2 regions of the Streptomyces sp. NPDC058052 genome follow, and region 2 is predicted to be linked to the other one. Evidence: riboswitches for the same ligand, from Rfam matches in the RefSeq annotation. Region 2 holds a riboswitch; the other holds the start of a gene.

Region 1 (5,214 bases), on a different contig from region 2:
GGCCGCCGCGACCGGCGGCAGGCTGCTGCCCCGGATCGCGACCGGCCCCCTCGGTCTCCCGGTCCGGAGCCACTTCGCGCTCCTCGCCCCCTCCTCCGCGGTGGTCGAGATGGCGGCCGTCGCGGGCCTCTCCCTGGTGCCGGCCGGCCGGCGCGACCCGGGTTCCACCACCACGTACGGGGTGGGCGAACTCGTCCGGGCCGCGCTGGACGCCGGAGCCCGCCGCGTCCTCGTCGGCTGCGGCGACTCCGGCACCTCGGACGGCGGGGCGGGTGCGCTCCAGGCCCTCGGCGCCCGGCTCCTGGACGCCGAGGGAGTCGAACTCCCCCTGGGGGGTGCCGCGCTGACGCGGCTGGAGCGGATCGACCCCAGCGGGCTCGACCCCCGGCTCGCCGCCACCGAGCTCCTGGTGGCCTGCAATCCGTACAACGTGCTCCGCGGCGAGCGGGGCGTGGCCCGGGTCTTCGGCCCGCAGAAGGGGGCGGGCCCGGAGCGCGTCGAGGAGCTGGCGGCGGCCCTGGACCGCTGGGCCGCCCTGCTCGTACGGGACCTGGGCGCGCCCGCCGGGATCGGTACGGCTCCGGGGTCAGGGGCCTCCGGCGGGCTCGGCGCGGGCCTGGCCGCGCTCGGGGCCCGGCTGCTCCCCCGCTTCGAGGTGCTGCTCGACCACGTCGGCCTGGACGCCCGGCTGGCCCGCGCCGATCTGGTGATCACGGCGGAGGGCGCCCTGGACGGGCAGACCGTGCGGGGAAAGATCCCGGCGGAGGTGGCGCGCCGGGCGAAGACCCACGGGGTGCCGGTCCTGGCCCTGGCCGGGACGCTCGGGCAGGGCGTCCACGAGGTGCGTGCGGTGGGGGTGGACGCCTACGGCTCGATCCTGCCCGCGCCGGTGGCGCTGCCCGAAGCCCTGGACCGGGGTGCCGAGTTCCTGGCGGACGCGGCCGAGCGGGCCCTGCGGATGGTCCTGGTGGGGACCCGTCTGGCGGTGGCCTGACCGGCCGGCGTCAGCCGCGGTCGGGGACGCAGCGGCCGTCCTCGGTGCGGTACTTCCACTGGGCGCCGTCGCGGACGAGCTCCTTCACGGCGCCGACGAACCGCTCGACGTGCTCGTCCGGGGTGCCGGCGCCGAAGCTGACGCGGATGGCGTTGAGGGACCTCTCGCCGGGGGCGGCCGGCTCGGGGGCGCCGCACTCGCCCGGGTCCTGGGCGTCGGATCCGAGCAGCGTGCGGACGAGCGGGTGGGCGCAGAAGAGTCCGTCGCGGACGCCGATGCCGTACTCGGCGGAGAGGGCGGCGGCGAAGTGGGAGCTGTTCCAGCCGTCGACGACGAAGGAGATGACGCCGACGCGGGGCGCGTCGTCGCCGAAGAGCGAGAGGACGCGGACCTCGGGCACGTCGGCGAGCCCGGCGCGGACGGTGTCGATGAGGTGCTGTTCGCGGGCGACGAGGGCGTCGAAGCCGGCCTCGGTCAGCGCCTTGCAGGCGGAGGCGATGGAGTAGACGCCGATGACGTTCGGGGAGCCGGCCTCGTGGCGGGCCGCGGTGGTGTGCCAGGCGACGTCGACGCCGCCGTCGGCCCGGCGGGCGACCGTGCGGGAGGCGCCGCCGCCGGCCAGGTAGGGCTCGGACGCCTGGAGCCAGTCGGCGCGGCCGGCGAGGACGCCGGAGCCGAAGGGCGCGTAGAGCTTGTGCCCGGAGAAGGCGACCCAGTCGACGTCGAGGTCCTGGACGGAGACCGGGTGGTGGGGGGCGAGCTGGGCGGCGTCGAGGACGATCCGGGCGCCGTGCGCGTGGGCGGCGGCGGCCAGTTCGCGGACCGGCCACAGCTCGCCGGTCACGTTGGAGGCGCCGGTGACGCAGACCAGGGCGGGGCCGTAGGGATCGCGGTCGGCGAGGGCGCGCTCCAGGGTCTCGACGGCCTGGGCGGGGGTGCGGGGCGCGTTGAGGTAGGTGACGTGGGCGTCGCGCCAGGGCAGCAGGGAGGCGTGGTGCTCGGTCTCGAAGACGAAGACCTGGCAGTCGGCGGGGATCGCCTGGGCCAGCAGGTTGAGCGAGTCGGTGGTGGACCGGGTGAAGACGACCTGGTCGCCGTCGCGGCAGCCGAGGAACTCGGCGACGGTGGCGCGGCTCTGCTCGAAGAGGTCGGTGGAGAGCTGGGAGAGGTAGCCGGCGCCGCGGTGGACGCTGCCGTAGTACGGGGCGTAGGCGGCGACGTCGTCCCAGACCCGCTGGAGGGCGGGGGCGCTGGCGGCGTAGTCGAGGGCCGCGTAGCTCACCCCGCCGCCGGTGACGAGCGGGACGGTGACGTCACGGCCGAGGACGGGCAGCGGGCCGGTGCAGCAGGCGTCGGAGGACTCGGAGGCGGCGGCGTCGGAAGCGGTGGCGGCGGCGTTCGGGCGTGCGGACATGGCGGTATCTCCCGGGAGGGCAGGCGAGTGGCGTGAAGGGCCCGCAGGGCAGTGCCTCGAAACGGCGCGCCGCGTACGGGTGATGGCCTCGACGCGCGGCGGGCGTCAGGGACGACGGGCGCACGGAGGTGGGAAGAAGGGGCCGGAGGCCCTATCGCATTCGCTTGCTCACGAGACCGCTCCCTTGAGGACCAGGACCCCAGGGATGGCGCAGGGGTCCGCGCTTGCCATGGACCTTGCTGTCCACGGCCTGGTCTTCACCCGGGGCACCCCGCCACGGACGGAGGGTTGCCGGACAGCCAGCCGGGGCTTGGGGCTGTCACTCATGACCTGTTGCCGAACGTATGCCACCGCTCGCGGTCCGCGCAACCCCGTCCGTATTCCGGAACGGGGCCGCGCGGCCCGCGGGGCGGGGCTCAGGCGTTGCTGGCGGTGATCCAGCGGTCCAGGGCCGCGCGGGCCGAGCCGGAGTCGATCGACTCGGCGGCCCGTGCCATGCCGGCCCGCAGCCGCTCGGCGAGGGTGCCCTCGCCGGGCTCCAGCGCGGTGAGCGCCGCCGCCGCGTTGAGCAGCACCGCGTCCCGTACCGGCCCGGTCTCGCCGGCGAGCAGCCGGCGGGCGACGTCGGCGTTGTAGGAGGCGTCGGCGCCGCGCAGCGCCTCCAGGGGCGCGTAGTCGATGCCGACGTCCTGGGGGTCGAAGACCTCCTCGCGGACGGAGCCGTCCCGGACCACCCAGACCCGGGAGGTGCCGGTGATGGTCAGCTCGTCGAGGCCGTCGTCGCCGCGGAAGACCAGGGCGGAGTTGCCGCGCTCGGCGAACACCCCGGCGACGATCGGCGCCATCCGCGGGTCGGCGACACCGACGGCCTGGGCCTTCACCCGGGCGGGGTTGGTGAGCGGGCCGAGCACGTTGAAGGTGGTCCGGATGCCGAGCTGGCCCCGGGCGGCGGCCACGTGCCGCAGGGAGGGGTGGAACTTCACCGCGAAGCAGATGGTGATGCCGGCCTCCTCGGCGACCTCGGCCACCCGCTGCGGGGTGAGGCCGAGGTTGATGCCGAGCTTCTCCAGGACGTCGGAGGAGCCGGAGGCGGAGGACGCGGCGCGGTTGCCGTGCTTGACGACCTTGGTGCCGGTGCCGGCGACGACGATCGAGGCCATCGTGGAGATGTTGACGGTCTTGGCGCCGTCGCCGCCGGTGCCGACGATGTCGACGGCCGGTCCGGGCACCTCGATCGTGTTGGCGTGCGCGTACATCGTCCGGACGAGCCCGCTGATCTCCTCGACGGTCTCGCCCTTGGCGCGCAGGGCCACCATGAAGCCGGCGATCTGGGCGTCGGTCGCCTCGCCGCTCATGATCAGGTCCATCGCCCAGGCGGTGTCGTCGGCGGAGAGGTTCTTCCCCTCCAGCAGGCCGTTCAGGAGGACGGGCCAGGAGCGGCCCGCCGTGGTAGGTCCTCCAGCGGGGGTCACAGCGCTCATGGCAGCTCCTGATGATCGTGCGTCGGATACGGGGTCCAGCCTATCGATCCGCCGGTACGGCAAAGAGCCCCGTCCATCGAATGGACGGGGCTCTCGCCGTGGCGACCTACATCAGGAGGTCAGGAGGGACTCAGTGGTGGCCGTGGCCGCTCTGGATCTCCTTGTACTCCTCGAGGGTGGGCTTGGCGACCTGGTTGTCGTCGCCGTAGTAGCCCTTGTTGAGCTTGACGCGGAGCTTCTCCATCGCGCCGATCTTCCGCTCGACGCCGTTCTCGTCGACGGCCGGCGGCAGCGCGGCGGGCTCGTACTGCTCGTGCGCGGTGAGCTTGTACAGCTCGCCCTGGCTGAGCGGCTCGTGGACCTCGACGAACTCACCGTGCGGCAGGCGCTTGATGATGCCGGACTCGCGCCCGTGCAGCACCTTGTCCTTGTCCCGGCGCTGGAGGCCGAGGCAGATCCGCTTGGTGACGATGAACGCGATGACCGGGCCGAGGAAGAAGAAGATCCGCACGAACCAGGTGATCGAGTTGATCGACAGGTGGAAGTGGGTCGCCCAGAGGTCGTTTCCACCACCGACGAGCATGATCATGTACGCGGTGATCCAGGCGACACCGAAGGCGGTGCGCGTCGGAGCGTTGCGCGGGCGCTGCGCGATGTGGTGCTCGCGCTTGTCGCCGGTGATCCAGGACTCGATGAACGGGTAGACCGCGATCGCCGCCAGGACCAGCGGGAAGATCACCAGCGGGATGAACACGCCCAGGACGAGCGTGTGGCCCCAGAGGTTGATCTCCCAGCCCGGCATGACACGGATCAGACCCTCGGCGAAGCCCATGTACCAGTCGGGCTGGGCGCCGGTGGACACCTGGTCCGGACGGTACGGGCCGATGGCCCAGATCGGGTTGATCGAGGCGATCGCGCCGATGATCGCGATGACGCCGAAGACCAGGAAGAAGAAGCCTCCGGCCTTCGCCATGTACACGGGCAGCAGCGGCATGCCGACGACGTTCTTGTTCGTCCGGCCGGGGCCCTCGAAGTGCGTGTGCTTGTGGACGAACACCAGGATGAGGTGCGCGACCACCAGGCCCAGCATGATGCCGGGGAGCAGCAGCACGTGCGCCGAGTAGAACCGGGCCACGAAGTCGCCGCCGGGGAACTCGCCGCCGAAGAGGAACATCGACAGGTAGGTGCCGACGATCGGCACCGACAGGATCGCGCCCTGCATGAAGCGGACACCGGTGCCGGAGAGCAGGTCGTCCGGGAGCGAGTAACCGGTGAAGCCGGTGAACATGCCCAGGAAGAACAGCAGGAAGCCGAACAGCCAGTTG
Region 2 (5,214 bases):
ATGTAGGGGTCCTCCAGCGCCGCCTCCATGCGCTCCATGTCGGTCGCGAAGTACGCCGAGATGTAGCCCTTGTCGAAGCGCATGCCCTCGGTGAGCTCAAGCTCCAGACCGAAGGTCTGCGACTCCTCGACGGTGATGACGCCTTCCTTGCCGACCTTGTCCATGGCCTCGGCGATGAGCTCGCCGATCTGGGTGTCGGCGGCGGAGATGGAGGCGGTGGAGGCGATCTGCTCCTTCGTCTCGACCTCCTTCGCCTGGTCGAGCAGGGCGCCAGAGACGGCCTCGACGGCCTTCTCGATGCCGCGCTTGAGGGCCATCGGGTTGGCGCCGGCGGCGACGTTGCGGAGGCCCTCGCGGACGAGCGCCTGGGCGAGGACGGTGGCGGTGGTCGTACCGTCGCCGGCGACGTCGTCCGTCTTCTTGGCGACTTCCTTGACCAGCTCGGCGCCGATCTTCTCGTACGGGTCCTCGAGCTCGATCTCCTTGGCGATGGAGACACCATCGTTGGTGATCGTGGGGGCGCCCCACTTCTTCTCGAGGACGACGTTGCGGCCCTTGGGGCCGAGGGTGACCTTGACGGCGTCAGCGAGCTGGTTCATGCCGCGCTCGAGACCGCGCCGGGCCTCCTCGTCGAACGCGATGATCTTGGCCATGTGAAGTGGTCCTCCCGGACATGGGGTGGATAACGCTCCAGGACCGCGCCGACGCCCGCGACGGACGGCCTCCGCGTTCCGCGTGGTTCCTTGCCCCACCCGGGTCGGCGGCCTCGTCTGCCCGATCCTCGTAGCACTCTCACCTTCCGAGTGCTAACGCCAATGATTAGCACTCGACCCATGCGAGTGCAAGCGACTCTCGGGGATCGGGCGCCCCCTCCGGTGACACCGTCAGGTCGCCCGGGAACGCGTGAGGGGCCCGCATCCCATGGGATGCGGGCCCCTCGACGGCGTTGGCGTCGGTGGCCGATCGCGTCGCGCTCAGGCAGTCACCTTGACCATGTCCGCCTGCGGACCCTTCTGGCCCTGCGAGATCTCGAACTCGACTCGCTGGCCCTCTTCGAGGCTGCGGTACCCATCCATCTGGATGGCGCTGTAGTGGACGAAAACATCCGCACCACCGTCGACCGCGATGAAGCCGTAGCCCTTCTCCGCGTTGAACCACTTGACGGTGCCCTGAGCCATGCCTAACTCCCCTATTACTTACTGGCCCTTGCGCGGATCCGCACTTCACGGACCCGGGTCAGAACCTGCGCCGGAACGCGTCGACCGCCGCTGAATGTATCTGTCCAACTGCCCTCTGCAACAGGGCAATCCGCTGGGAAATCTGAGCGGAGCGGAAAGGGGAATCAGGAAGAAATCCTTGAATTGCGGGGCAAGTCGGGCCGGGCGAAAGGCACATAAGGGGCAGAGTGTGCGCGCTTTCCGGCCGCCGGTTGTCGCATTCTTGTCAGGTCCCGGGCCGGGCTCATATGCGCGTGGCATGAGCGGCGGAGGGGACTTCCCCAACTCTACCGCGCTCAACCATGCAGAATTGCCCCCTCCGCTTTCTCTCGCGGAAGGGGCAATTCAGTACCGACCGGTAAGGCCGTGGGGGATCAGCAGCCGCCGGCGACCGCGGGGATGATCGAGACGCCCGCGCCGTCCGGCGTGGCGGTCTCCAGGCCCTGCTCGAAGCGGACGTCGTCGTCGTTCACGTAGACGTTCACGAAGCGGCGCAGCTTGCCCTGGTCGTCCAGGACGCGGGCGGCGATGCCCGTGTGGTTCTTCTCCAGGTCGGCGATGACCTCGGCGAGGGTCGCGCCCTCGGCGGCGACCTCGGACAGCCCGCCGGTGTAGGTGCGGAGGATGGTGGGGATGCGGACGTTCACGGCCATGGTGGCTTCACAGACCTTTCAGTGGGCCAGGCCCGCGTCGCGGAACGCGTCCAGGCTCGGGCGGATGGTGGCGGTCGCCTGGGAGCTGTCGGCCACGGCGTCGAGGGTCTTGAGGCCGTCGCCGGTGTTGAGGACGACGGTCGTGAGGTTCGGGTCGATGAGGCCGGCCTCGACGAGCTTGCGCGTCACGCCGACGGTCACACCGCCCGCGGTCTCGGCGAAGACGCCCTCGGTCCGGGCGAGCAGCTTGATGGCTTCCACGACCTGCTCGTCGTTCACGTCCTCCACCGCGCCGCCGGTGCGGCGGGCGATGTCGAGGACGTACGGGCCGTCGGCCGGGTTGCCGATCGCCAGGGACTTGGCGATGGTGTTCGGCTTCTGCGGGCGGACCACGTCGTGGCCGGCCTTGAAGGCGGCGGAGACCGGGGAGCAGCCCTCGGCCTGGGCGCCGAAGATCTTGTAGGGCTTGTCCTCGACGAGACCCAGCTTGATGAGCTCCTGGAGCCCCTTGTCGATCTTGGTGAGCTGGGAGCCGGAGGCGATCGGGATGACGAGCTGGTCGGGGATGACCCAGCCGAGCTGCTCGCAGATCTCGTACGCGAGCGTCTTGGAGCCCTCGCCGTAGTACGGGCGGAGGTTGACGTTCACGAAGCCCCAGCCCTCGCCGAGCGGGTCGCCGATGAGCTCCGAGCAGAAGCGGTTGACGTCGTCGTAGTTGCCCTCGATGGCGACGAGGTCACCGCCGTACACGCCGGCCATGACGACCTTGCCCTGCTCCAGGTCGTGCGGGATGAAGACGCAGGAGCGGAAGCCGGCCCGGGCGGCGGCGGCGCCGACGGCGCCGGCCAGGTTGCCGGTGGAGGAGCAGGAGAGGGTGGTGAAGCCGAAGGCGCGGGCGGCCTCGATGGCCTGGGCGACGACCCGGTCCTTGAAGGAGTGGGTCGGGTTGCCGGAGTCGTCCTTGACGAAGAGCTTGCCGGGGGCGACGCCGAGCTCGCGGGCGAGGTTGTCGGCCTTGACGAGCGGGGTCCAGCCGGGGTTCAGGTTCGGCTTCTCGGCGACGTCGGCGGGGACGGGCAGCAGGGGCGCGTACCGCCAGATGTTCGCGGGGCCGGACTCGATCCGCTTCCGCAGCGCCTCGGGGTCGCCGGCGGGGAGGTCGTAGGCCACTTCGAGGGGGCCGAAGCAGAGCTCGCAGGCGAAGATCGGGCCGAGGGCGAAGACCTGGCCGCATTCGCGACAGGAAAGGCCGGACGCGGGGCCGAGATCGACGGTGGGGGCAGGGGCGTCAGCAGCGGCGGTTGCGGGTGCGACGGTGTTTACAGCCATGGAGGCGAGGCCCTTTCTCCTCATCTTTCCCATGACGAATTTTTCGCCATGAGACGGATTTGGCACCTTCCCTAGCCGGTGGCCTCGCGCAAACAAGCTGCGTCCGTCAGGGCCCCACCTGGGGTGGTGGCCTGGAGACGGTGGACGAGAACCGACTGGAGGGTTGCCGGGGCTTCAACGGGCCGTATCCCTCTGCCCCTCTGGATGAGCGGTATTCGATTGTGAGACGCGGGTGGCACCCCGACATGCATCGGGCATCCGCGTTGTTCAAGACTGTAACCGAAGGCTTCGAAGGTGGAGACGGTCGTCCGATCCGCGAGATGGAGATCACGTTGCTGGAAGAAGTGGAGCGCTGGCTGACCCGGCGGTCCTGGTCCGTGTCCGACCGGCCGCTGGAGCGGGTGCTCGCCGCCAAGCGGGGGACGACGGTCAGCGTGGTGCTGCCCGCGCTGAACGAGGAGGCGACCGTCGGGGACATCGTCAGCGTGATCCGGCGCGAGCTGATGACCGACGCCGTGCCGCTGGTGGACGAGCTGGTGGTGATCGACTCGGGCTCCACGGACCGCACGGCGGAGGTCGCGGCGGCGGCCGGCGCCCGGGTGGTCGCGCGGGACGACATACTCCCCCGGATCCCGGCGGTCCCGGGCAAGGGCGAGGTCCTGTGGCGGTCACTCATGGTGACCAGCGGGGACGTGGTCTGCTTCGTGGACGCGGACCTCCGGGACTTCTCCGCGGACTTCGTGACGGGGATCGTGGGGCCGCTGCTCACCGACCCGGACGTGGAGTTCGTGAAGGCGATGTACGACCGCCCGTTCGGAGACACACCTGGTCAGGGCGGCCGGGTGACGGAGCTGGTGGCGCGCCCGCTGCTCAATCTGCACTGGCCGCGCCTCGCCGGCTTCGTCCAGCCGCTGGGCGGCGAGTACGCGGCGCGGCGCTCGCTGCTCGAACGACTGCCGTTCCCGGTCGGTTACGGAGTGGAGCTGGGGCTGCTGGTGGACGCGCTGCACACGGTGGGCCTGGACGCGCTGGCGCAGGTGGACGTGGGGGTGCGCAAGCACCGGCACCAGGACGGGCGGGCGCTGGGCCGGATGGCGGCGGCGATCTACCGGACGGCGCAGCTGCGGCTCTCCCGGGGCCATCTCGTCCGCCCCTGGCTGACCCAGTTCGAGCGGGGTCCGGAGGGGTTCGAGCCGCGGACGTACGCCGTGGACACCGAGGAGCGGCCGCCGATGGCCGAGATCACGGAGTACGCGCACCGCCGCGTGGCGTAACGCCCCGTAATGATGGGCTTTGCCTACATTGCCCTTTTATGAGCTTCGTACGATCTCACCCCTCCCGTGTGCTCGCGGCGGGTCTCCTCGCCGCGAGCACGCTCTCGGCGGCCACCGCCGGGCCGGCCGCCGCCGACGTCGTCGAACCCTTCGGCCTGCGGTACCAGGCGTCCCTGTACGGGGACTTCACCACGATCGGCAACACGGTCATGGGCTGCCCGACGGCCCCCGCCGGCCTGGCGGCCCGCTGCGCCGCCGCCACGAAGGGCGAGGGCTCCGACCACGACGACGCCTTCGTCATGCGGCGCCTCGACACCGACGGCACCGGCGGCGCGTACGGCTCCAGCACCGGCCGGATCCGGATCCCCGAGGGGGCCGAGGTGGCCTACGCCCGGCTCTCCTGGGGCGGCAGCGACGGCACGTACCGGGGCCCCGGCGGGACGTCGCCGAAGCGCTGCGCCGCCTCGGGCGCCGACGTGGACCCCTCCCCCGGAGACCCGGCGACCACGGCGCCGCTGCTCTCGGTCGGCGGGAGGAAGGCCGCGCCGGTCTCGATCGACAGCATGGTCGTGGACCCGGCCGACACCGTCGGGCCGCACCACTACACCGGCGAGTCCGACGTGACCGCCGCCTTCGCGGGCGTCTCGGGGACGGACGCGCCGGTGGCGGTCGGCGTGGGCGGGGTGTGGGCACCGGGCGGCAAGGGCTGTGTCGCCGGCTGGTCCCTGACCGTGGTCCACC

Evidence for each region. A riboswitch is a leader RNA that binds a small molecule or an ion and turns the genes downstream of it on or off. The one in region 2 is predicted to bind S-adenosylmethionine.
Region 1: linked by a shared signal. The riboswitch ahead of ACFVU3_RS15740 (aminotransferase class V-fold PLP-dependent enzyme) and the one ahead of thrC (threonine synthase) in region 2 are both predicted to bind S-adenosylmethionine.

Annotation. Positions count from the first base shown of each region.
Region 1 covers NZ_JBHVRX010000009.1:215,587-220,800, forward strand. Annotated here, with positions in the region: gene ACFVU3_RS15735 (glycerate kinase) at 1-994, shown strand, start outside; gene ACFVU3_RS15740 (aminotransferase class V-fold PLP-dependent enzyme) at 1,005-2,408, opposite strand; SAM riboswitch class IV at 2,624-2,739, opposite strand; gene trpD (anthranilate phosphoribosyltransferase) at 2,825-3,889, opposite strand; gene ACFVU3_RS15750 (cytochrome bc complex cytochrome b subunit) at 4,020-5,214, opposite strand, start outside.
Region 2 covers NZ_JBHVRX010000026.1:101,126-106,339, reverse strand. Annotated here, with positions in the region: gene groL (chaperonin GroEL) at 1-653, opposite strand, end outside; gene ACFVU3_RS29660 (cold-shock protein) at 975-1,178, opposite strand; gene ACFVU3_RS29655 (MoaD/ThiS family protein) at 1,592-1,870, opposite strand; gene thrC (threonine synthase) at 1,889-3,223, opposite strand; SAM riboswitch class I at 3,217-3,410, opposite strand; gene ACFVU3_RS29645 (glucosyl-3-phosphoglycerate synthase) at 3,532-4,473, shown strand; gene ACFVU3_RS29640 (isopeptide-forming domain-containing fimbrial protein) at 4,512-5,214, shown strand, end outside.